Regions from separate parts of the Pseudomonas sp. ASL4 genome, predicted to be linked through region 2. Evidence: predicted binding sites of a transcription regulator. Region 2 holds the regulator's gene; each other region holds the start of a gene.

What was found. The regulator sigma-54, encoded in region 2, starts transcription at its own class of promoters, with help from an activator protein. The targets are predictions, from matches to a motif close to ANTGGCATNNANNTTGCTNT.
Region 1: AC1MEW_RS27870 (circularly permuted type 2 ATP-grasp protein) is a predicted target of sigma-54. The motif match lies at 2,782-2,801, and genes of this name have one in related genera.
Region 3: AC1MEW_RS27560 (CmpA/NrtA family ABC transporter substrate-binding protein) is a predicted target of sigma-54. The motif match lies at 2,136-2,155, and genes of this name have one in related genera.
Region 4: glnK (P-II family nitrogen regulator) is a predicted target of sigma-54. The motif match lies at 3,337-3,356, and genes of this name have one in related genera.

What each region holds. Positions count from the first base shown of each region.
Region 1 covers NZ_CM155280.1:6,105,578-6,111,023, reverse strand. The annotation lists gene AC1MEW_RS27890 (PLDc N-terminal domain-containing protein) at 5-196, shown strand; gene speE (polyamine aminopropyltransferase) at 470-1,345, shown strand; gene AC1MEW_RS27880 (hypothetical protein) at 1,564-1,797, shown strand; gene AC1MEW_RS27875 (ribonuclease E inhibitor RraB) at 2,011-2,352, shown strand; gene AC1MEW_RS27870 (circularly permuted type 2 ATP-grasp protein) at 2,833-4,242, shown strand; gene AC1MEW_RS27865 (alpha-E domain-containing protein) at 4,255-5,205, shown strand; gene AC1MEW_RS27860 (transglutaminase family protein) at 5,202-5,446, shown strand, end outside.
Region 2 covers NZ_CM155280.1:7,124,022-7,129,467, forward strand. The annotation lists gene AC1MEW_RS32645 (KpsF/GutQ family sugar-phosphate isomerase) at 1-64, shown strand, start outside; gene AC1MEW_RS32650 (KdsC family phosphatase) at 64-588, shown strand; gene lptC (LPS export ABC transporter periplasmic protein LptC) at 596-1,168, shown strand; gene lptA (lipopolysaccharide transport periplasmic protein LptA) at 1,155-1,688, shown strand; gene lptB (LPS export ABC transporter ATP-binding protein) at 1,688-2,413, shown strand; gene AC1MEW_RS32670 (RNA polymerase factor sigma-54) at 2,600-4,093, shown strand; gene hpf (ribosome hibernation-promoting factor, HPF/YfiA family) at 4,167-4,475, shown strand; gene ptsN (PTS IIA-like nitrogen regulatory protein PtsN) at 4,488-4,952, shown strand; gene rapZ (RNase adapter RapZ) at 4,955-5,446, shown strand, end outside.
Region 3 covers NZ_CM155280.1:6,034,784-6,040,229, forward strand. The annotation lists gene rmf (ribosome modulation factor) at 516-731, shown strand; gene AC1MEW_RS27555 (quinone-dependent dihydroorotate dehydrogenase) at 1,024-2,043, opposite strand; gene AC1MEW_RS27560 (CmpA/NrtA family ABC transporter substrate-binding protein) at 2,275-3,486, shown strand; gene AC1MEW_RS27565 (ANTAR domain-containing response regulator) at 3,502-4,077, shown strand; gene AC1MEW_RS27570 (nitrate/nitrite transporter) at 4,435-5,446, shown strand, end outside.
Region 4 covers NZ_CM155280.1:990,017-995,462, reverse strand. The annotation lists gene AC1MEW_RS04340 (HAD family hydrolase) at 1-126, shown strand, start outside; gene sutA (transcriptional regulator SutA) at 356-679, opposite strand; gene AC1MEW_RS04330 (secondary thiamine-phosphate synthase enzyme YjbQ) at 782-1,207, opposite strand; gene AC1MEW_RS04325 (ammonium transporter) at 1,422-2,759, opposite strand; gene glnK (P-II family nitrogen regulator) at 2,795-3,133, opposite strand; gene AC1MEW_RS04315 (accessory factor UbiK family protein) at 3,549-3,809, shown strand; gene AC1MEW_RS04310 (BRO-N domain-containing protein) at 4,253-4,780, shown strand; gene AC1MEW_RS04305 (HigA family addiction module antitoxin) at 4,835-5,140, opposite strand.

The sequences.
Region 1 (5,446 bases), 1.0 Mb from region 2:
CACCATGGGTTCCACGTTTAATAGTTTGGTAGCTCTGATTATTTTCGCCCTGGACATCTGGGCAATCATCAACGTGCTGAAAAGTGGCGCCGAAACAGGGATGAAAATCATCTGGGTGCTGCTGATCCTGCTGCTGCCGGTGCTGGGCCTGATCATCTGGGCTATCGCCGGGCCACGAGGCAACGTGCGGATCTGACAGGTGAATCCTATTTACCTGTAGGAACACCGAACCTGTGGGAGCGGGCTTGCTCGCGAAAGCGGCTTATCATCCAACATCAATGTTGACTGACACTCCGCCTTCGCGAGCAAGCCCGCTCCCACATGGGATTGCGGCAAGTCATCAAGTGACGTTCGACCTGTCATGTTCCGCAACGTAGAATGCGCGCCTTTCCCGGGCAATCGAGCCTCTCGATTGGCCATCATGGGCGGGTAACCGTCCGTTGCCACCGCATTCATCGGAGCACTTCCCATGACCACCACCAAAACCAGCGAATACCTGGAAACCCTCTACGAAGGCTACGGCCAGCGTTTTCGCATGGAAAAACTGCTGCACGAAGTGCGCACCGAACACCAACACCTGGTGATCTTCGAAAACCCGCGCATGGGCCGGGTGATGGCGCTGGACGGTGTGATCCAAACCACCGAAGCCGACGAATTCATCTACCACGAAATGCTCACCCACGTGCCGATCCTCGCCCATGGCAGTGCCAAGCGCGTGTTGATCATCGGCGGTGGCGACGGCGGCATGCTGCGTGAAGTGTCCAAACACCGCAGCGTCGAGCACATCACCATGGTCGAGATCGACGGCACCGTGGTCGACATGTGCAAAGAGTTCCTGCCGAACCACTCCAAAGGTGCGTACGACGATCCACGCCTGAACCTGGTCATCGACGACGGCATGCGTTTCGTCGCCACCACCACCGAAAAGTTCGACGTGATCATTTCCGACTCCACCGACCCGATCGGTCCGGGCGAAGTGCTGTTCTCGGAAAACTTCTACCAGGCTTGCCACCGCTGCCTGAACGACGGCGGCATCCTGGTCACCCAGAACGGCACGCCGTTCATGCAACTCGGTGAAGTACAGACCACCGCCGGGCGCCTGCGCAGCCTGTTCCCGGACTGGCACTTCTACCAAGCGGCCATTCCGACCTACATCGGCGGCGCGATGACGTTCGCTTGGGGCGCGACCAATACCGCCTATCGCAAATTGTCCCGCGAAATCCTGCAACAGCGCTTCGCCGGCAGCGGCATCATCACCCGCTACTACAACCCGGAAATCCACATCGGCGCGTTCGCCATGCCGCAGTACGTGCTGCAAGCGATCAATAAGCCAAGCAACGACTAAAAGTTATCCACAACCCCTTGTGGGAGCGGGCTTGCTCGCGAAAGCGGCGTATCAGTCAATATTGAAGTCGGCTGACACACCGCATTCGCGAGTAAGCCCGCTCCCACAGGTAATGTGTTTTATTCAGGCTTGCGCGGTGTAATCCGTTTGAACGATCAGTCAGTGCAAACGTCCAGATAGATGTAAGCCCATTTGCGGGTTTGATCGAGGAGGCACTGATGCAAAAGTGGAAAATCACTTTCGTGGATGATCACGGCGTAACTGTCGATGAAGTCTTTGAGTGCGACGAGTGCCCGGATAACGAGCATGCCGCCAAACTCATCAAGGCCCGGCTCCTGCCTGTCGCTGCCGAACTGGATCTGAATGATCTGGAAGGGCGCACTGCTGATGCGAGCGTCAAAGAGCTCAAGCTCCAGAACAGCATTCAAATCCTCGGCATTACTCCCGTCTGATCCCTCTCCTGTCACATTCACAACCAGACCTTGGCAGCGGCTCTGACTTAGGGCTACTCTGCAAGCGAGATCAGCGAACGGATCGCTAAGGTCTGGTCTTGTCAGCTACATGCTTGTATCCCAATGGCAACTTGCTTGTCGTATCGCCTTCATCATTCGGTTGCGGGCGCCGGGAGTACGGAAAGTCTATCCATCAGTTCAGGAGGACGTTTCATGAGCACAGCCTATCAAGAAGACATCAGCAGCAGCGTGCTGCGCCGCATGAAAGAAGGCGGTTTCGACTTTTCACGATTCCATCCCATCGAGTTCTACGCCATTTTTCCGGACGAGGAGCGGGCGCGCAGGGCGGCAGGTTATTTCTGTGGTGAATCATTGAATGCCCAGATCAGCGTGCGCGACGACGGCGCGTGGCATCTGGAACTGAGCAAAGTGATGTACGCCACCTACGACGGCATTGGCGACTTTGAGCAGGACTTCGAGGCGGTGGTCGAGCCTTTGGGCGGGATTATCGAAGGATGGGGCGTCAAACAGGAGGTACGAGGGCTACTCGCATAACACTATGAACAGCGACAACACTCAGCAACGGCTGACCTTTGGGTTGGCCGTTTTCGTTTCCGGGTTTGTGAAGATCAAGATCAAAAGATCGCAGCCTTCGGCAGCTCCTACAGGAGAACGCATTCCAATGTAGGAGCTGCCGAAGGCTGCGATCTTTTGACTTTGCTTTATTTCACGACATTTCAGCCAGGCAAAAAAAAGCCGCCTAAACAGGCGGCTAAAGGGAAGTTCGAGAGGTTTTGCAACGAATGCGCGGATTATCCGCATCGACGCCCGAGCAGTGAAATCAACTCTGACTATGCTGTTGATAGGCGACAACATTGCTTCGCAATGAAGCGGGGGCGATCAGGTTGGGGCGTTTGCCGCACAGGATTGGTGCGGTGGGATTGGGGCGATTATCCAACTGATTGATATCAAAGCGTTTATGCCGATGGCACGGGCCTTGCGAAGCCTAGATGTCCGGGTGACAAGGAGTACGGCATGATCCGCACCTATTTTGATGAGATGTACGATGCCGGCGGCCTGGTCCGCCCACATTACCGGGAGTTTGCCCGTTGGCTGGCCGAAACGCCTGACGAGCTTTTGGCACAACGGCGACGCGAGGCCGATCTGTTGTTTCATCGTGCCGGGATTACGTTCACGCTCTACGGTGATGAGCAGGGGACAGAGCGCCTGATTCCCTTCGACACCATTCCCCGCAGCATCCCCGCCAGCGAATGGCGGATCGTCGAACGTGGCTGCATCCAGCGGGTCAAGGCGTTGAACATGTTCCTCGCCGACCTCTACCACGAGCAGCGCATCATCAAGGCCGGCATCATTCCGGCCGAGCAAGTGCTGGCCAACGAGCAATACCAGTTGGCGATGCAAGGGCTGGATCTGCACCGGGATATCTATTCCCACATCTCCGGCGTCGACTTGGTGCGCGATGGCGACGGCACGTACTACGTGCTCGAAGACAATCTTCGTACACCGAGCGGCGTGAGCTACATGCTCGAAGACCGCAAGATGATGATGCGACTGTTCCCCGAGTTGTTCGCGGCGCAACGCATTGCCCCCATCGACCACTATCCGAACCTGTTGCTCGACACCCTGAAAAGCTCCAGCCCGATCGATAACCCGAGCGTGGTGGTGTTGACGCCGGGTAGGTTCAACAGCGCGTTTTTCGAGCATGCGTTTCTCGCTCGGGAAATGGGCGTTGAACTGGTGGAAGGCGCGGATCTGTTCGTGCGCGACGACAAAGTCTTCATGCGCACCACCGACGGGCCGAAAGCCGTCGACGTGATCTACCGGCGCCTCGACGATGCGTTCCTCGATCCGCTGGCGTTCAACCCGGACTCGATGCTTGGCGTGCCGGGGCTGCTGTCGTCCTATCGCTCGGGCAACGTGGTGCTGGCGAATGCCATCGGCACCGGGGTGGCGGATGACAAGTCGGTGTATCCATTTGTCACGGACATGATCCGTTTCTACCTGGATGAAGAGCCGATCCTGAAGAACGTTCCCACGTTCCAGTGTCGCAACCCTTCAGAACTTTCCCACGTACTGGCCAATCTTCCAGATCTGGTGGTCAAGGAAACCCAAGGCTCCGGCGGTTACGGAATGCTGGTAGGGCCGGCGGCAACGGCGGCGGAAATCGAATTGTTCCGCGCGCGGATCAAAGCCAAGCCCCACGCGTATATCGCTCAGCCGACGTTGTCGCTGTCGACCTGTCCGACCTTTGTCGAAAACGGCATAGCTCCACGCCACATCGACCTGCGTCCGTTTGTATTGTCTGGCCGCGAAACCCGGGTTGTGCCCGGCGGTTTGACCCGTGTTGCCCTGCGCGAAGGCTCCCTGGTGGTGAATTCCTCCCAGGGTGGCGGAACCAAGGACACCTGGGTGGTCGAGGATTGAAGGAAGCCTGCCATGTTAAGTAGAACTGCCTCGGATTTGTATTGGATGTCGCGTTATCTGGAGCGGGCGGAAAACCTCGCACGGATGCTCGACATCAGCTATTCGCTGTCGCTGATGCCGCAGGACGGCCGCGGTGACGGTTTGCACGAACTCGCCATGCCGTTGCTGATCACCGGAACACTGGACGATTACCTGGAGCGCCACGGCGAGTTGCATGCCGAACGGCTGCTGCATTTTTTCGCCCTGGACGCGGCCAACCCGGCGAGCATCTACAGCTGCCTTGGTTCGGCGCGGGCCAGTGCTCATGCGGTGCGTGGGCGAATTACCGCCGACATGTGGGAAAACATCAACGCTACCTGGCTGGAAATTCGCGGGATCGCCGAACAGGGCTTGAGTCGCTACGGCATGAGCCGTTTCTGCGAGTGGATCAAGGAGCGTTCACACCTGTTTCGTGGAGCGTCCTACGGCACGATCATGCGTAACGATGCGTTTCGCTTCATTCGTCTGGGCACGTTTATCGAAAGGGCCGACAACACGTTGCGCCTGCTTGACGCCCGTTACGAAATGGCCGGCGATCAGGCCGAAGCGGTCAGCGACGGCACGGCTCACGCGTATTACCAATGGAGTGCGTTGTTGCGGGCGTTGTCGTCGTTCGAGGCTTACACCGAGATCTACCGCGACGCACCCGGTGCCCGGCATGTCGCTGAATTGCTGCTGTTGCGCGCCGATGTTCCACGTTCCTTGCGCGCCTGCACCGAAGAAATCGACCAGATCCTCGCCCAGTTGCCGGGGGCCAACGGCCGTCCTGCGCAACGCCTGGCGGCGGAAATGGACGCGCGCCTGCGCTACACCGGCATCACCGAAATTCTCGACGAAGGCCTGCACGCCTGGCTGACCGAGTTCATCCCGCTGGTGCGCCAGTTGGGCAACGCCATTCACAGTTCTTACCTGGAGGCTGCATGAGACTTTCCATTAGCCACGAGACCACCTATCACTACGAAGATCAGGTGCGGGCGAGCATCCAGTACCTGCGATTGACACCCCACGACAGCGAGCGCCAGCACGTGCTGAGCTGGCAGCTTGACCTGCCGCGCCCAGTGCGCGCGCAACTCGATCCGTTCGGCAACATCCTGCACGTGCTGACCATGGACGAGCCCCATGAGGCGATCATCATTGGCGCCCGTGGCCAGGTCGATATCGACGA
Region 2 (5,446 bases):
CAGCGAAGACCGTCCGGTCGGCGCCTTGAACATGCACGATTTGCTGCGTGCAGGAGTAATGTAATGAGCAACGACCTGCTGCAACGCGGCAAACAAATCAAACTGGCCGTGTTCGACGTCGATGGCGTCCTGACCGACGGGCGCCTGTACTTCCTCGAAGACGGCAGTGAATTCAAGACATTCAGCACCCTCGACGGCCAAGGCATCAAGATGTTGATGGCAGCCGGCGTGCAGACCGCTATCATCAGCGGCCGCAAGACCCCTGTGGTCGAACGGCGGGCAAAAAACCTCGGCATTCCACACCTCTACCAGGGTCGCGAAGACAAACTGGTGGTACTCGACGAGCTTCTTGCCCAACTCAACCTAAGCTATGAACAAGTTGCCTACCTCGGTGACGACCTGCCTGACCTGCCGGTGATTCGCCGCGTCGGGCTGGGCATGGCGGTGGCCAATGCCGCCAGTTTCGTGCGCGAACACGCCCACGGCATCACCCTGGCCCGTGGCGGCGAAGGTGCTGCCCGCGAATTCTGCGAACTGATCCTGCGCGCCCAGGGCCGCCTCGATGCGGCTAACGCCGCGTACCTGTGAGCCCATTATGCTGAGCAAAAAGTTTCGCAATTTCTTGATGTTCTGTTGCATCGCCGCGATATTCGCAGCGGTCGGCTACTGGAACATCAGCCCGGAACGCTTCCTCGACAAGCCAGTGGCCAAGGTCGATGTCAGCCAGATCGACTATTACGCACTCAACGCCCACAGCGTGCAGTACCTGCCGGACGGCGGCTTGCAGTACGACTTGACGTCCGACAAGGTCGAACACCTCAAGGCGAGCGATGTGTCACTGCTGACCAACCCCGACCTGAACATGTACCGCGGCACCGAGTTTCCGTGGCATGTCACAAGCTTGCGTGGCGAGGTGAATCCGGACGGCACTCAGGTAGAGCTGATCGACTCGGTACGTATCGCACGGACCGATGAAAAGAACCGCGAGATGATTATTACCAGTACTCGCATGACAGTGTTCCCGCAGCAGCAATATGCGCAGACCGAGCAACCCGTTAGAATCGACGGCGCTGGCGGTGTATCGACTGGCAACGGAATGAAAGCGTATTTGAAAGAAAGCAGGATACACCTGCTATCGAACGTAAGAGGACAGTATGAGGCTCGTTAAAACCCTCCCTATTTTGCTCAGTCTGGGCGCAGCACTGGGAAGCGTGAGCGCCTGGGCTCTGCCGGACGATAGTACGAAACCGATCCGTATCCAGGCCGACGATGCCCAGCTCGATGACAAGCAAGGTATCGCCACCTATAAAGGTGATGTAATCATCACCCAGGGTTCGATGAAGGTTACCGGCAATACCGTGACCATCACTCGTACAAAGGATGGCCAGATCGATGTCGTAACGTCGGTGGGCAACCTGGCGTACTTCGAGCAGTTGCAAAAAACCACCTCCCCACAGCCAGTCAAAGGCTATGGCAAGACTGTCCAGTACCATGCCCAGCAAAACCGCATCGTGCTGATCGATCAAGCCAAAGTCATCAGCGATGACGGCAGCACCACCGAAGGCGAGAAAATCGTCTACGACACGGTGAAACAGGTGGCTACGGCCGGCCGCGCCACTGGCTCGCCGATCACAACGCCGCGCCAACGGATCGACATGGTGATCCCGCCGAAGCAGAAGGCCCAGTAATGGCAACTCTGAAAGCCCAGCATCTGGCCAAGAGCTACAAGAGCCGCCAGGTCGTGCGTGACGTCAGCCTGTCCATCGACAGCGGTCAGATCGTCGGCCTGCTTGGCCCGAACGGCGCCGGCAAGACCACCTGCTTTTACATGATCGTTGGCCTGGTACAAGCCGACCAGGGTCGCGTACTGATCGACGATCTGGACGTCAGCCACCAGCCGATGCACGGTCGTGCAAAGGCCGGTATCGGCTATCTTCCGCAAGAAGCGTCGATCTTCCGCAAACTCTCGGTCGCCGACAACATCATGGCCATCCTCGAGACCCGCAAGGAACTCGACAAGGCCGCTCGCCGCAAAGAGCTGGAAAGCCTGCTGCAGGAATTCCACATCAGCCACATCCGTGACAACCTCGGCATGAGCCTGTCCGGTGGTGAACGACGCCGAGTGGAAATCGCCCGGGCCTTGGCCACCAACCCGAAATTCATCCTGCTCGACGAACCTTTCGCCGGTGTAGACCCGATTTCGGTTGGCGACATCAAGCAGATCATCCATCACCTCAAGGCCAAAGGCATTGGCGTGCTGATCACCGACCACAACGTCCGTGAAACACTGGATATCTGCGAAACCGCCTACATCGTCAACGATGGTCAGCTAATTGCCGAAGGTGACTCCGCCACCATCCTGGCCAACGAACTGGTCAAGGAAGTGTATCTGGGCCACGAGTTCCGCCTGTAAGCACCGAGGTGTCTGGCTAGTCGACAGAGCGCATGGCGCAATTAACACATCGCTGTGTTTTTTATTGTTACGGCGCTCTAGGCAAACACTTCAGTTTCAGGCATATAATTTGCTTAAGTTTGGCGCTTCGGCGCCCTGTAGTGGATGGCGCATGCGCGCCGGCGAATAAGGTGTTAAGCCCCTGCCATGAAACCATCGCTAGTCTTGAGAATGGGCCAGCAGCTGACGATGACACCTCAGCTGCAACAGGCCATCCGCCTGCTCCAATTGTCGACCCTGGACCTGCAACAGGAAATCCAGGAGGCCCTGGAGTCCAATCCGATGCTCGAACGCCAGGAAGAAGGCGACGACTTCGATAACGCCGACCCATTGGCCGACAAAGCCGAACAACCACCCAACGCCGACATTCAGGAACCCTCCTACCAGGAAACCGCCCCGACGGTGGATAACCTCGAGGAAGGGGACTGGAACGAGCGCATTCCCAACGAACTGCCCGTCGATACCGCCTGGGAAGACGTTTACCAGACCAGCGCCAGCAGCCTGCCGAGCAACGATGACGACGAGTGGGATTTCACCACCCGTACATCCGCCGGCGAAAGCCTGCAAAGCCACCTGCTCTGGCAACTGAACCTGGCGCCGATGTCCGACACCGATCGCCTGATCGCCGTGACCTTGATCGATTGCATCAACAATCAGGGCTACCTGGACGAAACCCTCGAGGAAATCCTCGAAGCCTTCGATCCGGAACTGGACATCGAGCTGGACGAAATCGAAGCCGTCCTGCATCGCATCCAGCAATTCGAACCGGCCGGCATCGGCGCCCGCAACCTGGGCGAGTGCCTGTTGCTGCAATTGCGTCAACTGCCCGCCAAAACACCTTGGCTGGCCGAGGCCAAGCGCCTGGTCACCGATTACATCGACCTGCTCGGCAGCCGCGACTACAGCCAACTGATGCGCCGCATGAAGCTCAAGGAAGATGAACTGCGCCAGGTGATCGAGCTGGTCCAGAGCCTGAACCCGCGTCCAGGCTCGCAGATCGAGTCCAGCGAAGCCGAATACGTCGTGCCCGACGTCATCGTGCGCAAGGATAATGAGCGCTGGCTGGTGGAGTTGAATCAAGAGTCAGTGCCAAAGCTGCGGGTCAACGCCCAGTACGCCGGCTTCGTGCGCCGCGCCGACACCAGTGCCGACAACACCTTCATGCGTAATCAGTTGCAGGAAGCCCGCTGGTTCATCAAGAGCCTGCAAAGCCGTAACGAAACCCTGATGAAAGTCGCCACCCAGATCGTCGAGCACCAGCGCGGTTTCCTGGAGTACGGCGACGAAGCCATGAAGCCGCTGGTCCTGCATGACATCGCCGAAGCGGTGGGCATGCACGAATCGACGATTTCACGGGTGACCACCCAAAAGTTCATGCATACCCCACGGGGCATTTATGAACTGAAATACTTTTTCTCCAGCCATGTCAGCACCTCTGAAGGCGGCGAATGCTCGTCCACAGCGATCCGCGCGATCATCAAAAAACTGGTTGCCGCGGAAAATCAGAAAAAGCCGTTGAGTGACAGCAAGATCGCTGGTTTACTGGAGGCACAAGGCATTCAGGTGGCTCGCCGCACCGTCGCCAAGTACCGCGAGTCCTTAGGGATCGCGCCTTCGAGCGAACGCAAGCGGTTGATGTAAGCCACGCCACAGCGTTCCAGTGGCAGGTACCTTTACCTGCCGCTTTATGCACTGGCAACGAAGGAGAAGCTGTATGCAAGTCAACATCAGTGGACACCAACTGGAAGTGACCGAACCCCTGCGCACCTACATCGGCGAAAAACTCGACCGATTAGAGAGGCATTTCGACAAGATCACCAACGTGCAAGTCACGATGACCGTCGAGAAGCTGCTGCAGAAAATCGAAGCCACGCTGCATATCCCCGGCGGAGAAGTGGTCGCCAATGCCGAGCATAACGACATGTATGCCGCTATTGACCTACTGACCGACAAGCTGGATCGCCAACTTAAAAAGCATAAGGAAAAGACCCAGAGCCTCCTTCAGGGCGCAACCGGTCGTTAACACTCCCAACCCATGATCCGACTTGAAAGTATCCTGACCCCCGGCCGTTCCCTCGTGAAAGTGCCGGGCGGCAGTAAAAAGAAAGCCCTCGAACAAATTGCCAACCTGATCGCCCGGGAAGTCCCGGATCTGGAGATGCAAGATGTCTTCGAGGCTCTGATTGCCCGTGAAAAACTCGGTTCCACCGGTTTTGGCAACGGCATTGCTATCCCCCACTGTCGCCTGAAGGGCTGCACCTCGCCCATCAGTGCCTTGATGCACCTTGACGCACCTATCGATTTCGACGCCATCGACGGCGCTCCGGTTGACCTGCTGTTCGTGCTGCTGGTCCCGCAAGCCGCCACCGATGCGCACCTGGAATTACTGCGCCAGATCGCCAGCATGCTTGATCGCAAGGAAGTACGCGAAAAACTGCGCAGTGCCCCGAGCAACGAAGCCTTGTATCAGGTTGTCCTGAGCGAGCAAAACGGTCACTAATCATGCGTTTGATCATTGTCAGTGGCCGCTCCGGCTCAGGTAAAAGTACTGCACTCGATGTCCTTGAGGACAACGGCTACTACTGCATCGACAACCTGCCGGCCGGCCTGCTGCCGGAGTTGGCCGAACGCGCGCTGATTCATACAGAGCTGGCTCAGCCGCTGGTCGCCGTTTCCATCGACGCCCGCAACCTGCCCAGTCACCTGACGCGATTCCCCGAATTACTTGAAGAAGTTCGCGGTCGGCATATCCAATGCGATGTGCTGTATCTGGACGCCGATGAAGAAACCCTGCTCAAGCGTTTCTCGGAAACCCGCCGCCGTCACCCGCTGAGCACCGCCAACCGCTCATTGGCCGAGGCGATAGAAGACGAAACTCAACTGCTGGGGCCGATTGCAGACCTGGCCGACCTCAAGGTCAACACCACCAACCTGAACCTGTACCAACTGCGCGACACCATCAAGCTGCGCCTGTTGAATCAGCCTGAGCCCGGC
Region 3 (5,446 bases), 1.1 Mb from region 2:
TGGCTGAGTGAACCGACAACGCATTGCCGGTCCGGTTTTCAATCAGGCGCTTTTCTAAAAGAGCGCCCGCGTGGCACGAAGGTGTGCCGTCCCACCCTGACTGCTCGGGTTAAAAGAGCTTAGATGCCAGGGCAGAGAAAAAAGTTGATGCAACAAAATGTCATAACTCGACCCTTCGTCGAATAGTACCCCAGTGCAACGGTGGGCCATTCTCACTAAAGGATTAACCCCGTCATCTAGCGCGGGGCCGATCATACCGGGGCTTTGAGCAACAAACACGTTACAAACGCCTTGTTACTTATGGCCATAGCATCTTTATCGTTACGTCCTTATGACAAAACGATCATTCCCTCGATGTGACGCATTGGTTAGAACTCAACACAGGTTGACGTCGCAACGGCGTCAACACCTTGGCTCGCGACGCCGGCAGCGAGCCACCAACGGCAGAATTTTTCTGCCAGACCTCGATTGAGGTCGACGCGATAAATACAGTCAACAAGTGAGGGCAACACCCTATGAGAAGACTTAAGCGTGATCCGTTGGAAAGAGCATTTTTGCGCGGATATCAATATGGCGTTGGTGGCAAATCCCGTGAGCTTTGCCCATTTACTCTACCGTCGGTACGCCAAGCCTGGATTAACGGCTGGCGCGAAGGACGCGGCGACAACTGGGACGGTATGACCGGCACTGCGGGAATCCATAGACTCAACGAACTTCACGCCGTTGGCTAACAAAGGGCCAGACACTGCAACACAACAATCTGAATACATAACGCATTAACCACGCACGTCCCATCCGGACGGCGGGCTCCGGCCCAGGGGCACCTTCGAGGTGCCCTTTTTTATGCCCGCAAAATCTACGGTGAGACCATTGTGGCGAGGGGGCTTGCCCCCGTTCGACTGCGAAGCAGTCGTAAACCCTGCCACCATGTTTCATCTGACACACCGGGTTGGCTGGCTTGGGGCCGCTTCGCTGCCCAACGGGGGCAAGCCCCCTCGCCACAAAAGCCCACTCCTACGGGGTTTAGCGCAAGGCCGCTATGGCGTCGACCGATTCACGGATGAGCGCCGGGCCCTTATAGATGAAGCCCGAATACAGCTGCACCAAACTCGCACCTGCAGCGATTTTCTCAGCCGCGTGCTTGCCTTCAGTGATGCCACCCACGGCGATGATCGGCAAACGGCCGGCCAATTCTGCTGCCAGGACCCTGACGGTGTTGGTGCTCTTGTCGCGAACCGGCGCGCCGGACAGACCGCCCGCCTCGTCGCCATGTTCCATGCCTTCGACGCCGACCCGGCTCAGGGTGGTGTTGGTGGCAATCACCGCGTCCATCCCGGTTTCAATCAGCGCTTGCGCGACCTGGGCGGTTTCTTCGTCGGTCATGTCCGGAGCGATCTTGATCGCCAGCGGAACATGCTTGCCGTGGCGCAAGGCCAGTTCGGCCCGGCGCTGGGCCAGGTCGGCGAGCAATTGCTTGAGTGAATCACCGAACTGCAGGCTGCGCAGGCCCGGGGTGTTCGGCGAGCTGACGTTGACCGTCACGTAGCTGGCGTGGGCGTAGACCTTGTCCAGGCAGATCAGGTAGTCGTCGACTGCACGCTCAACCGGCGTATCAAAATTCTTGCCGATGTTGATGCCCAGCACGCCCTTGTACTTGGCCGCTGCAACACGAGCCAGCAGGTGATCGACACCGAGGTTGTTGAAACCCATGCGGTTGATGATCGCCTCGGCTTCCGGCAAGCGGAAAATCCGTGGTTTCGGGTTACCTGGCTGCGGACGCGGGGTGATGGTGCCGATTTCAACGAAGCCGAAACCCAACTGGGCAAAACCGTCGATGGCCGCTCCGTTCTTGTCCAGACCGGCCGCCAGACCCACCGGATTCGGAAACTCCAGGCCCATGACCTTCACCGGCATTTTCGCCGGGGCCTTGCACAGCAAGCCGTTGAGGCCCAAACGCCCGCCCGCGCCGATCAGGTCCAGGGACAGATCGTGGGAGGTTTCCGGGGAAAGTTTGAACAACAGCTGACGGGCCAGGGTGTACATGGGCGGGTTTGACTCGAATGACGGCGAAATGAGGCGGCGATTATAGCCGGGCATCGGGGTCGCAAGCGAGGCGCACACGCAAATCAGCGTTCGATGGCATATGCCTTGCACCGGCATAGGCATCAGCACTCATGCCAACGGCGGGATGAGTCGACGGACAATGGCGTCGTCACCCGGTTCTGCTCATGCGGGGACCTGGGACGACGCTTTTTTTTGGAAGGTGTTTATCCGATGAATGAAACCACAGTCGGCCCGCTGGCCTGGGTCAACGGCAGCGATGCCCCGGAAAAGTCCGTGATCGACGTAGGCTTCATGGCCCTGAGCGACTGCGCTTCGGTGGTGGTCGCCGCCACCCAGGGCTTTGCCCAACCCTACGGCTTGACCCTGAACCTCAAGCGCCAATCCTCCTGGGCCAACCTGCGGGACAAACTGGTCAGCGGCGAACTCGACGCCGCCCACAGTCTCTACGGCCTGATTTACGCGGTGCACCTGGGCATCGGCGGCATTGCGCCCACCGACATGGCGGTGCTGATGGGTCTGAACCAGAACGGCCAAAGCATCAACCTGTCCCACGGTTTGCAAGCGCTGGGCGTGACCAGTCCTGAAGCACTGGACCGGCATGTGCACCAAACTCGCCCAAAACTGACTTTCGCCCAGACGTTTCCGACCGGCACCCACGCCATGTGGTTGTATTACTGGCTGGCGAGTCAGGGCATCCATCCGCTGCAAGACGTCGACAGCGTGGTGGTGCCGCCGCCGCAAATGGTCGCGCACCTGCAGGCCGGGCGCATCGACGGTTTCTGTGTTGGCGAACCGTGGTCTGCCAGCGCGGTGAAACAGAACCTCGGCTTTACCATGGCGACCACTCAAACCATCTGGCCCGATCACCCGGAAAAAGTCCTCGGCTGCACCCGCGCCTTTGTCGAGCAATACCCCAATACTGCCCGGGCGCTGGTGATGGCGATCCTCGAAGCCAGCCGCTTCATCGAAGAAAGCCCGGAAAACCGTTGCAGCACCGCGCAGTTGTTGAGTGCACCCGAATATCTCGATGCACCGCTGGACTGCATCGAGCCGCGCCTGCTCGGCGATTACGCCGACGGCCTCGGCAATCGCTGGCAGGACCCGCACGCCTTGCGTTTTCACGGTGGTGGCGAGGTCAATTTGCCGTATCTGTCCGATGGCATGTGGTTCATGACCCAGTTCCGCCGCTGGGGTTTGCTGCGCGAAGACCCGGATTACCTCGGTGTAGCCCGTCAGGTTCAGCAATTGGACCTGTACCGCGACGCCGCCACTGCCGTCGGCGTCTCCGCCTGGGGCCAGGAAATGCGCAGCGGTCAGTTGATCGACGGCAAAATCTGGGACGGCTCAGACCCGGCCAGCTATGCACGAAGCTTCAAATTGCACGCCATGAGCAACAGCTCGCCGCTTCTCGCCAGCCGCTGACAGGAGCCCGCGAATATGTTGCGTATCCTGCTGATCAACGACACCGCAAAGAAAGTCGGGCGCTTGAAAGCCGCCCTGACCGAAGCCGGGTTCGAAGTGATCGACGAATCCGGCCTGACCATCGACCTGCCCGCACGCGTCGAAACGGTGCGCCCGGACGTGATTCTGATCGATACCGAGTCACCGAGCCGTGATGTGATGGAGCAAGTGGTATTGGTGACGCGTGATCAGCCACGGCCGATCGTGATGTTCACCGACGAGCACGACCCCGGCGTGATGCGCCAGGCGATCAAGTCCGGGGTCAGTGCCTACATCGTCGAAGGCATTCACGCACAACGCTTGCAGCCGATTCTCGACGTGGCCATGGCCCGCTTCGAAAGCGACCAGGCCCTGCGCGCCCAACTCCATGCCCGGGACCAGCAACTGGCGGAGCGCAAGCGCATTGAGCTGGCCAAGGGGTTGTTGATGAAGATGAAAAACTGCAACGAGGAAGAGGCCTACACCCTGATGCGCCGCCAGGCCATGAGCCGCCAGCAGAAGCTGATTCAAGTGGCTGAGCAGATTATTGCCATGAGTGAGTTGCTTGGGTAATCGATCACTGTGGCGAGGGGGCTTGCCCCCGTTCGGCGGCGAAGCCGTCGCAAAATCTGTGTGCAAGGTTTGCCTGAAAGAATGCATGGGCGGCTTCGCCACCCAACGGGGGCAAGCCCCCTCGCCACAAAAACCGGCTGTTGGCACAAATCTCGCTAAGTAATCCACACAGGTAACCAACGGCGGTTGCCCCACCAACGACAAAGACGTCGCTCACCTCGTTCGCTCCATGGCGGATCCGGTAGCGGCGTTTTTTCGTTTTGGCCCCAGTGACCGGGGCCGGTGGTGCGGCCGTGGCGGCGCCCCACCTGCTAGCTCATGACTCCTTCTCGAGACTCCCTACAGCTGAGGTGCGCGATGAATTCAAGCTTCTGGAAATCCGGCCATACCCCGACATTGTTCGCGGCCTTCCTCTATTTCGACCTGAGTTTTATGGTCTGGTACCTGCTCGGGCCGCTGGCAGTGCAGATCGCCGCCGACCTGCACCTGACCACTCAACAACGCGGGATGGTGGTGGCCACGCCGATTCTGGCCGGCGCGGTATTACGTTTTGCGATGGGCCTGCTGGCGGATCGCCTGTCGCCAAAAACCGCCGGGATCATCGGCCAGGTCATCGTCATCTGCGCATTGTTCGGCGCCTGGAAACTCGGCATCCACAGTTACGAACAGGCGCTGGTGCTGGGCCTGTTCCTCGGCATGGCCGGGGCGTCCTTCGCCGTCGCCCTGCCGCTGGCCTCGCAATGGTATCCGCCGCAGCATCAGGGCAAAGCCATGGGCATCGCCGGTGCCGGTAACTCGGGCACGGTCCTCGCGGCGCTGATTGCCCCGGTGTTGGCGGCGTCCTTCGGCTGGAGCAACGTGTTCGGTTTTGCCCTGATCCCGCTGATCCTGACCCTGATCGTCTTCGCCTGGCTGGCCAAAAACGCCCCGCAACGGCCGAAAGCCAAATCCATGGCCGACTACCTGAAGGCCTTGGGTGATCGCGACAGTTGGTGGTTCATGTTTTTCTACAGCGTGACCTTCGGTGGCTTCATCGGCCTGGCCAGCGCCCTGCCCGGCTATTTCAACGATCAATATGGCCTGAGTCCGGTGACCGCCGGTTACTACACCGCTGCCTGCGTGTTCGGCGGCAGCCTGATGCGTCCGTTGGGCGGCGCTCTGGCGGATCGTTTTGGTGGCATCCGCACCTTGCTCGGGATGTACACAGTGGCAGCGATTTGTATCGCGGCAGTGGGTTTCAACCTGCCGAATTCCTACGCGGCGCTGGCCCTTTTCGTCTGCACCATGCTCGGTTTGGGGGCCGGTAACGGCGCGGTTTTCCAACTGGTGCCGCAGCGTTTTCGTCGCGAGATCGGCGTGATGACCGGGT
Region 4 (5,446 bases), 1.4 Mb from region 2:
TTGCGTGCGATCTGGTTCAACCCGACAGGCAAAGCCTGGGAAGCGGATCGCCTGCCGGATGCGGAGATTCGCAGCCTGACCGATTTGCCGGCGGTCTTGGCACGGTGGAACGCGACTTCAGCCTGACACAAACCCTGTAGGAGCAAAGCTTGCTCGCGAAAGCGGTGGGTCATCCGACATCAATTTTGAATGTGACGGCCTCTTCGCGGGCAAGCCTCGCTCCTACAGGATTCGTATTGATCACAAATACCCCGTAGGAGCGAGGCTTGCCCGCGAAGCTTTTCGACCCTTTGTCCTCACCCATGAAAAAGCCCGCAGCGACGGCGGGCTTTTTCGGCAAGCAAGTAGCAGGCGCTTAGATAGGCCGGCTGCCGTACTTGTTGTCAGGCTTCTTGGGCGGATCGGCGACCACATTGGCCTCCACTTCCTGCACCTTGCCACCTTTGGCAAGGAACTCTTCCATGGCCTTGGCCAGGGCATCGCGCTCCTTGTTTTTGGCTTCGACGCTCGGCAGCTCATCGACTGACACAGCAGCCTTGGCCTTGCCTTTAGCGGTCGGAGCCGGCGCATCACCGCCGTCGTCGTCAGCAACGTCTTCCGCCGCTGCTTCCAAACCTTCTTCGGCCTCGTCTTCGTCACCTACTTCGAGGTCGTCGTTTTCCAGATCATCGTCGCTCATGTTCTACCTCATGACTTGCGAAAAGCAGATTAGTTATAGCCCAGCTTCGCCATCTGTCGAAGGCGGCCGGGAAAAATTCTACAACCGCTGGCTACCAGCGGTTTATGCCCCTTCACCGTGCACGGTGGCGAGGACTTTACGGGCACCGCCAAAATCACGGTGCTCGCCCAGATAAACGCCTTGCCAGGTCCCCAACGCCAGTCGGCCTGCCGAAATCGGCAAACTGAGCTGACAGCCAAGCACGCTGGCCTTGAAGTGCGCCGGGAGGTCGTCCAGGCCTTCGTCGTTATGCTCATAGCCGTCTGTGCCTTGTGGGATCAGACGATTGAAAAATCGTTCGAAGTCGCGACGTACCGCCGGATCGGCGTTCTCGTTGATGGTCAACGACGCCGAGGTATGCTGCAGCCACAAATGCAACAGACCGACCCGGCACGCCTTGAGTTCAGGCAGGCCGGCGAGTAACTCGTCCGTTACCAGATGAAAGCCCCGGGGCCTTGCCCGCAGGGTAATCAGAGTCTGTTGCCACATACAGTTCTCCGCACGTTCGGGGCGCATTCTAGCGCGCTCTGGGAAAAAACAAAGGCCCTAATATTCCTGCAATGCTGTAAGTCTTTCGCCCCAGAAAAACGCCCGGCGTAAACACGACTTAAGCCGTAGGAAAAAACCTTTCAGCTACGTCTTTAATGACAAATCCTGGACAAAAAAATGCCCGGCAAGCCGGGCAAGTTTTTTTGAGTGCGTCTTACAAGTTGTAGCCGCGTTCGTTGTGTTGTGCCAGGTCGAGGCCAACCGATTCTTCTTCATCGGTCACACGCAGACCCATGACGGCGTCCAGGACCTTGAGGATGATGAAGGTGACGATCGCGGTGTAGATCACCGTGAAGCCCACGCCTTTGGTTTGAATCCAGACTTGTGCGGCGATGTCGGTGACGGTGCCGAAGCCACCCAGGGACGGTGCAGCGAACACACCGGTCAGGATCGCGCCGAGGATACCGCCGATACCGTGCACGCCGAAGGCGTCCAGGGAGTCGTCATAGCCGAGTTTGCGTTTCAAGGTAGTGGCGCAGAAGAAGCACACCACGCCAGCCGCCAGGCCGATGATCAGCGAGCCCATTGGGCCCACGGTGCCGGCAGCCGGAGTAATGGCTACCAGACCGGCAACCACACCCGAGGCGATGCCCAGTGCACTTGGTTTGCCGTGGGTGATCCACTCGGCGAACATCCAGCCCAGTGCAGCGGCAGCAGTAGCGATTTGAGTGACCAGCATCGCCATACCGGCGGTGCCGTTGGCCGCAGCAGCGGAACCGGCGTTGAAGCCGAACCAGCCGACCCACAACATCGCCGCGCCCATCAGGGTGTAACCGAGGTTATGCGGTGCCATCGGGGTGGTCGGGAAGCCTTTACGCTTGCCCAGTACCAGGCAGGCAATCAGGCCAGCCACACCGGCGTTGATGTGAACCACGGTGCCGCCCGCGAAGTCGAGCACGCCCCAGTCGCCCAACAGCGAACCCGGACCGCTCCAGACCATGTGCGCGATTGGCGCGTAAACCAGGGTGAACCAGACGCCCATGAAGATCAGCATCGCGGAGAACTTCATCCGCTCAGCGAACGCACCGACGATCAGCGCCGGGGTGATGATCGCAAAGGTCATCTGATAAGTAACAAATACTGCCTCTGGGAACAGCGCCGTCGGGCCAGTAATGCTGGCAGGCGTGATGCCCGCGAGGAAGGCCTTGGCAAAGCTGCCGACAAAGGAGTTGAGGTTGACGACGTTGACTTCCATCCCCGTGGTATCGAACGCCATGCTGTAGCCATAAATGAACCACAGGATGGTGATCAGACCGGTAATGGCGAAGCACTGCATCATCACGGAAAGAATGTTTTTGGACCGAACCATGCCGCCGTAGAACAGCGCGAGGCCAGGAATGGTCATGAACAGCACAAGGGCAGTCGAGGTCAACATCCAGGCGGTATCGCCGGAATTGAGGACTGGAGGCGCCACCGGATCTGCCGCCATAGCCAGGCCGGGCATTACGATGGACAACAGGGCTCCTAGCCCTGCGAATTTACGCAGAGTCATATTGTTTTCTCCTGGGGCGTTGGGGTTGTGGCGGCTTAGATTGCGTCGGTATCGGTTTCGCCGGTACGGATGCGAATCGCCTGTTCCAGATTGACCACGAAGATCTTGCCGTCACCAATCTTGCCGGTGTTGGCTGCCTTGGTTATCGCCTCGATAACCCGGTCAAGATCCTTGTCGTCAATGGCGACATCAATCTTCACCTTGGGCAGAAAATCGACCACGTACTCCGCGCCGCGATACAGCTCGGTGTGACCCTTCTGCCGACCGAAGCCTTTGACCTCAGTAACGGTAATGCCCTGCACGCCGATCTCGGACAACGACTCGCGTACATCGTCCAGTTTGAACGGCTTGATGATGGCAGTGACTAGCTTCATGAAAACTCTCTCCCGAATTGGTGGACTTGCCCCAGGAAAACAAACCCGACTCAAGTCTAAGCGCAGTGCCTGGCTTTGTAACGCATCGTCGGCCCAACCTGCCCGTCCGACGCCAGCTAACCACTCCGTGCGAAACTTCCCCGTTTCACGTGGCGCACTGCATTCGTCACAGCGACTGCATCAGTGCATGGGTCACTAGCGACTAAGCAGAAAGCTTGCCATCTCGCCAAAACCCACTGAATTCAGTCCCTTGGTCGCTGCTGCAAGCCGCTTCTCACAAACGCCGATGACATAACGCACAACAACAGTGCGCTGCCGTCCGTCCGCCTGCGCGAAAAGCGTGCATCCTTGGCTGCGGATTTGACTATAGACACTGCGTGATACACTGCCCGCCATTGTTTCCAGGACCTTTCCCATGCTCGCGCCCAAAGACTTCCTCGACGCCCTGAGCGGCACCGCCTCCCGCCTCTTCAGCGGCGAAACCCCGCTGCCGAAAAGCGAAATCGAAAGCCAGTTCAAGGCTTTGTTGCAAAGCGGCTTCAGCAAGCTGGATCTGGTGAGCCGGGAAGAGTTTGATAGCCAGATGGTTGTACTTGCACGCACTCGGGCACGGCTGGAAAGCCTTGAGGCGAAGGTCGCGGAGATGGAAGCGAAGCTCAATCCACCTGCCGAGTAACCCATCTGACAATGCGTTCCCCTGTAGGAGCGAGGCTTGCCCGCGAATAGCGACACCTCGGTCTCCCAGCCCTCCCACACGGGACGGACCACCCCCGTAGGAGCTGCCGAAGGCTGCGATCTTTTGATCTCCCGCCCCGCCACAATCTCGGCAACGTCCTACAAAGATCAGTACCGCCGTCCGATAGCGTCGCAAAGCCCCGACTCCTAAGCTCACCCGATGCTGAATGTTCAGCACTGGGTTTGGCGACCTGGAAGCTTAAGGCGTACGACGACCATCGACGGCGGGTTCACTTCCGCCACATCGAGTCATGGCGGCTGTGCGTGGGAGACCTTCGGGTCTGCCGGGTTCCTTTTGCTCCGGTTCGCCAACCCGCGTACAGCTGCCACCCAATCGTTTGGCGACGATTGACGGCAGCCCCTTTAGCAAAAGGAGTTGTATCAATGAATAGTGACGACACGTATCTGACACCACACACCTTCACCCGCCACAAACTTCACCTGCACGCCCTCCTCCTCGAAAACCAACCCTGGTTCAGCGCCCGCGACCTCGGCCGCCTCCTGCGCCTCTACCTCGACGAACGCGCCGTGCGCAAACTCGACCCCGACCAATACCAAACCCTGATAATGCTCAGCCACGGCACCGTCGAAAGCACCCTGCTGATCAGCGAATCCGGCGTCTACGCACTACTGATCTACCACTACTGCCCCGAATACCGAAGCCTGCGCGAATGGCTGACCCACGACGTAGTGCCCGTCCTCAGGGACGCGCAACAACCCACCTCAACCGAACGCCCGATTTTGAGCCTGCTGAACTGGCCAGAGATGTCATTGAGCTTGCTGCACTGGAATAACCAACCGTGGATTCGGCTGCAGGATGTTCCGCACATGCTACCGGAGGGTGAACGGCCGCAGCGCGCAGGGAATGCGCCGTGGTGGAAGCGTGCTTCGCGAATGCTCCAAGCATTCTGAACGACAAAGAAAAACCCCACGTTTATAACGTGGGGTTAGTTCAGAAGCAGAGGATCAGGCACAGTGCGGAAGGCGCTCAACCTGATCCCTGATCGCAGCCCCTCGCTCAATTTCGGCCGTACGCAAATCGTAAGTCGATTGCAGGTTCAGCCAAAACTCAGGGGTCGTGTCCAGGCAGATAGATAGCCTGAGCGCCATGTCAGCACTGACGCCTCGACGTTGAAGCACGATGTCATTCACCGTCGGCGTCGAAACGCTCAATGCTCGGGCCAAGGCTGCCGCCGTAAGGTTCAGAGGCTCCAGGTATTCCTCTTTAAGGATCTCGCCAGGGTGAACCGGACGCATACCATTCTTAGTCATTACTCACCATTGCCACCAGCCATCGATTACGTATCTTCAGCGTTGAGCGACAGCACCTACCAGAAACATGAAGCGCCTAACTTTCATGCATTTCAAAAACCGCCCCAGCCGAAGCCGGGGCGGTTTCCGCCGGGTCAATCCTTACAACGGATCATTCCAGCGGTCCCGCAGAAACTCGTACAGGCGAAAAGCCCATAGCGCGTTCCTAACGAGGCTCCATATATGTTTAAGAAACTTAGACATACTTTGGCCCTCCTTGCGTGAGGCCAAACCTCCAGTGCGCTTTCCGGTGTACGCGCACCTTTG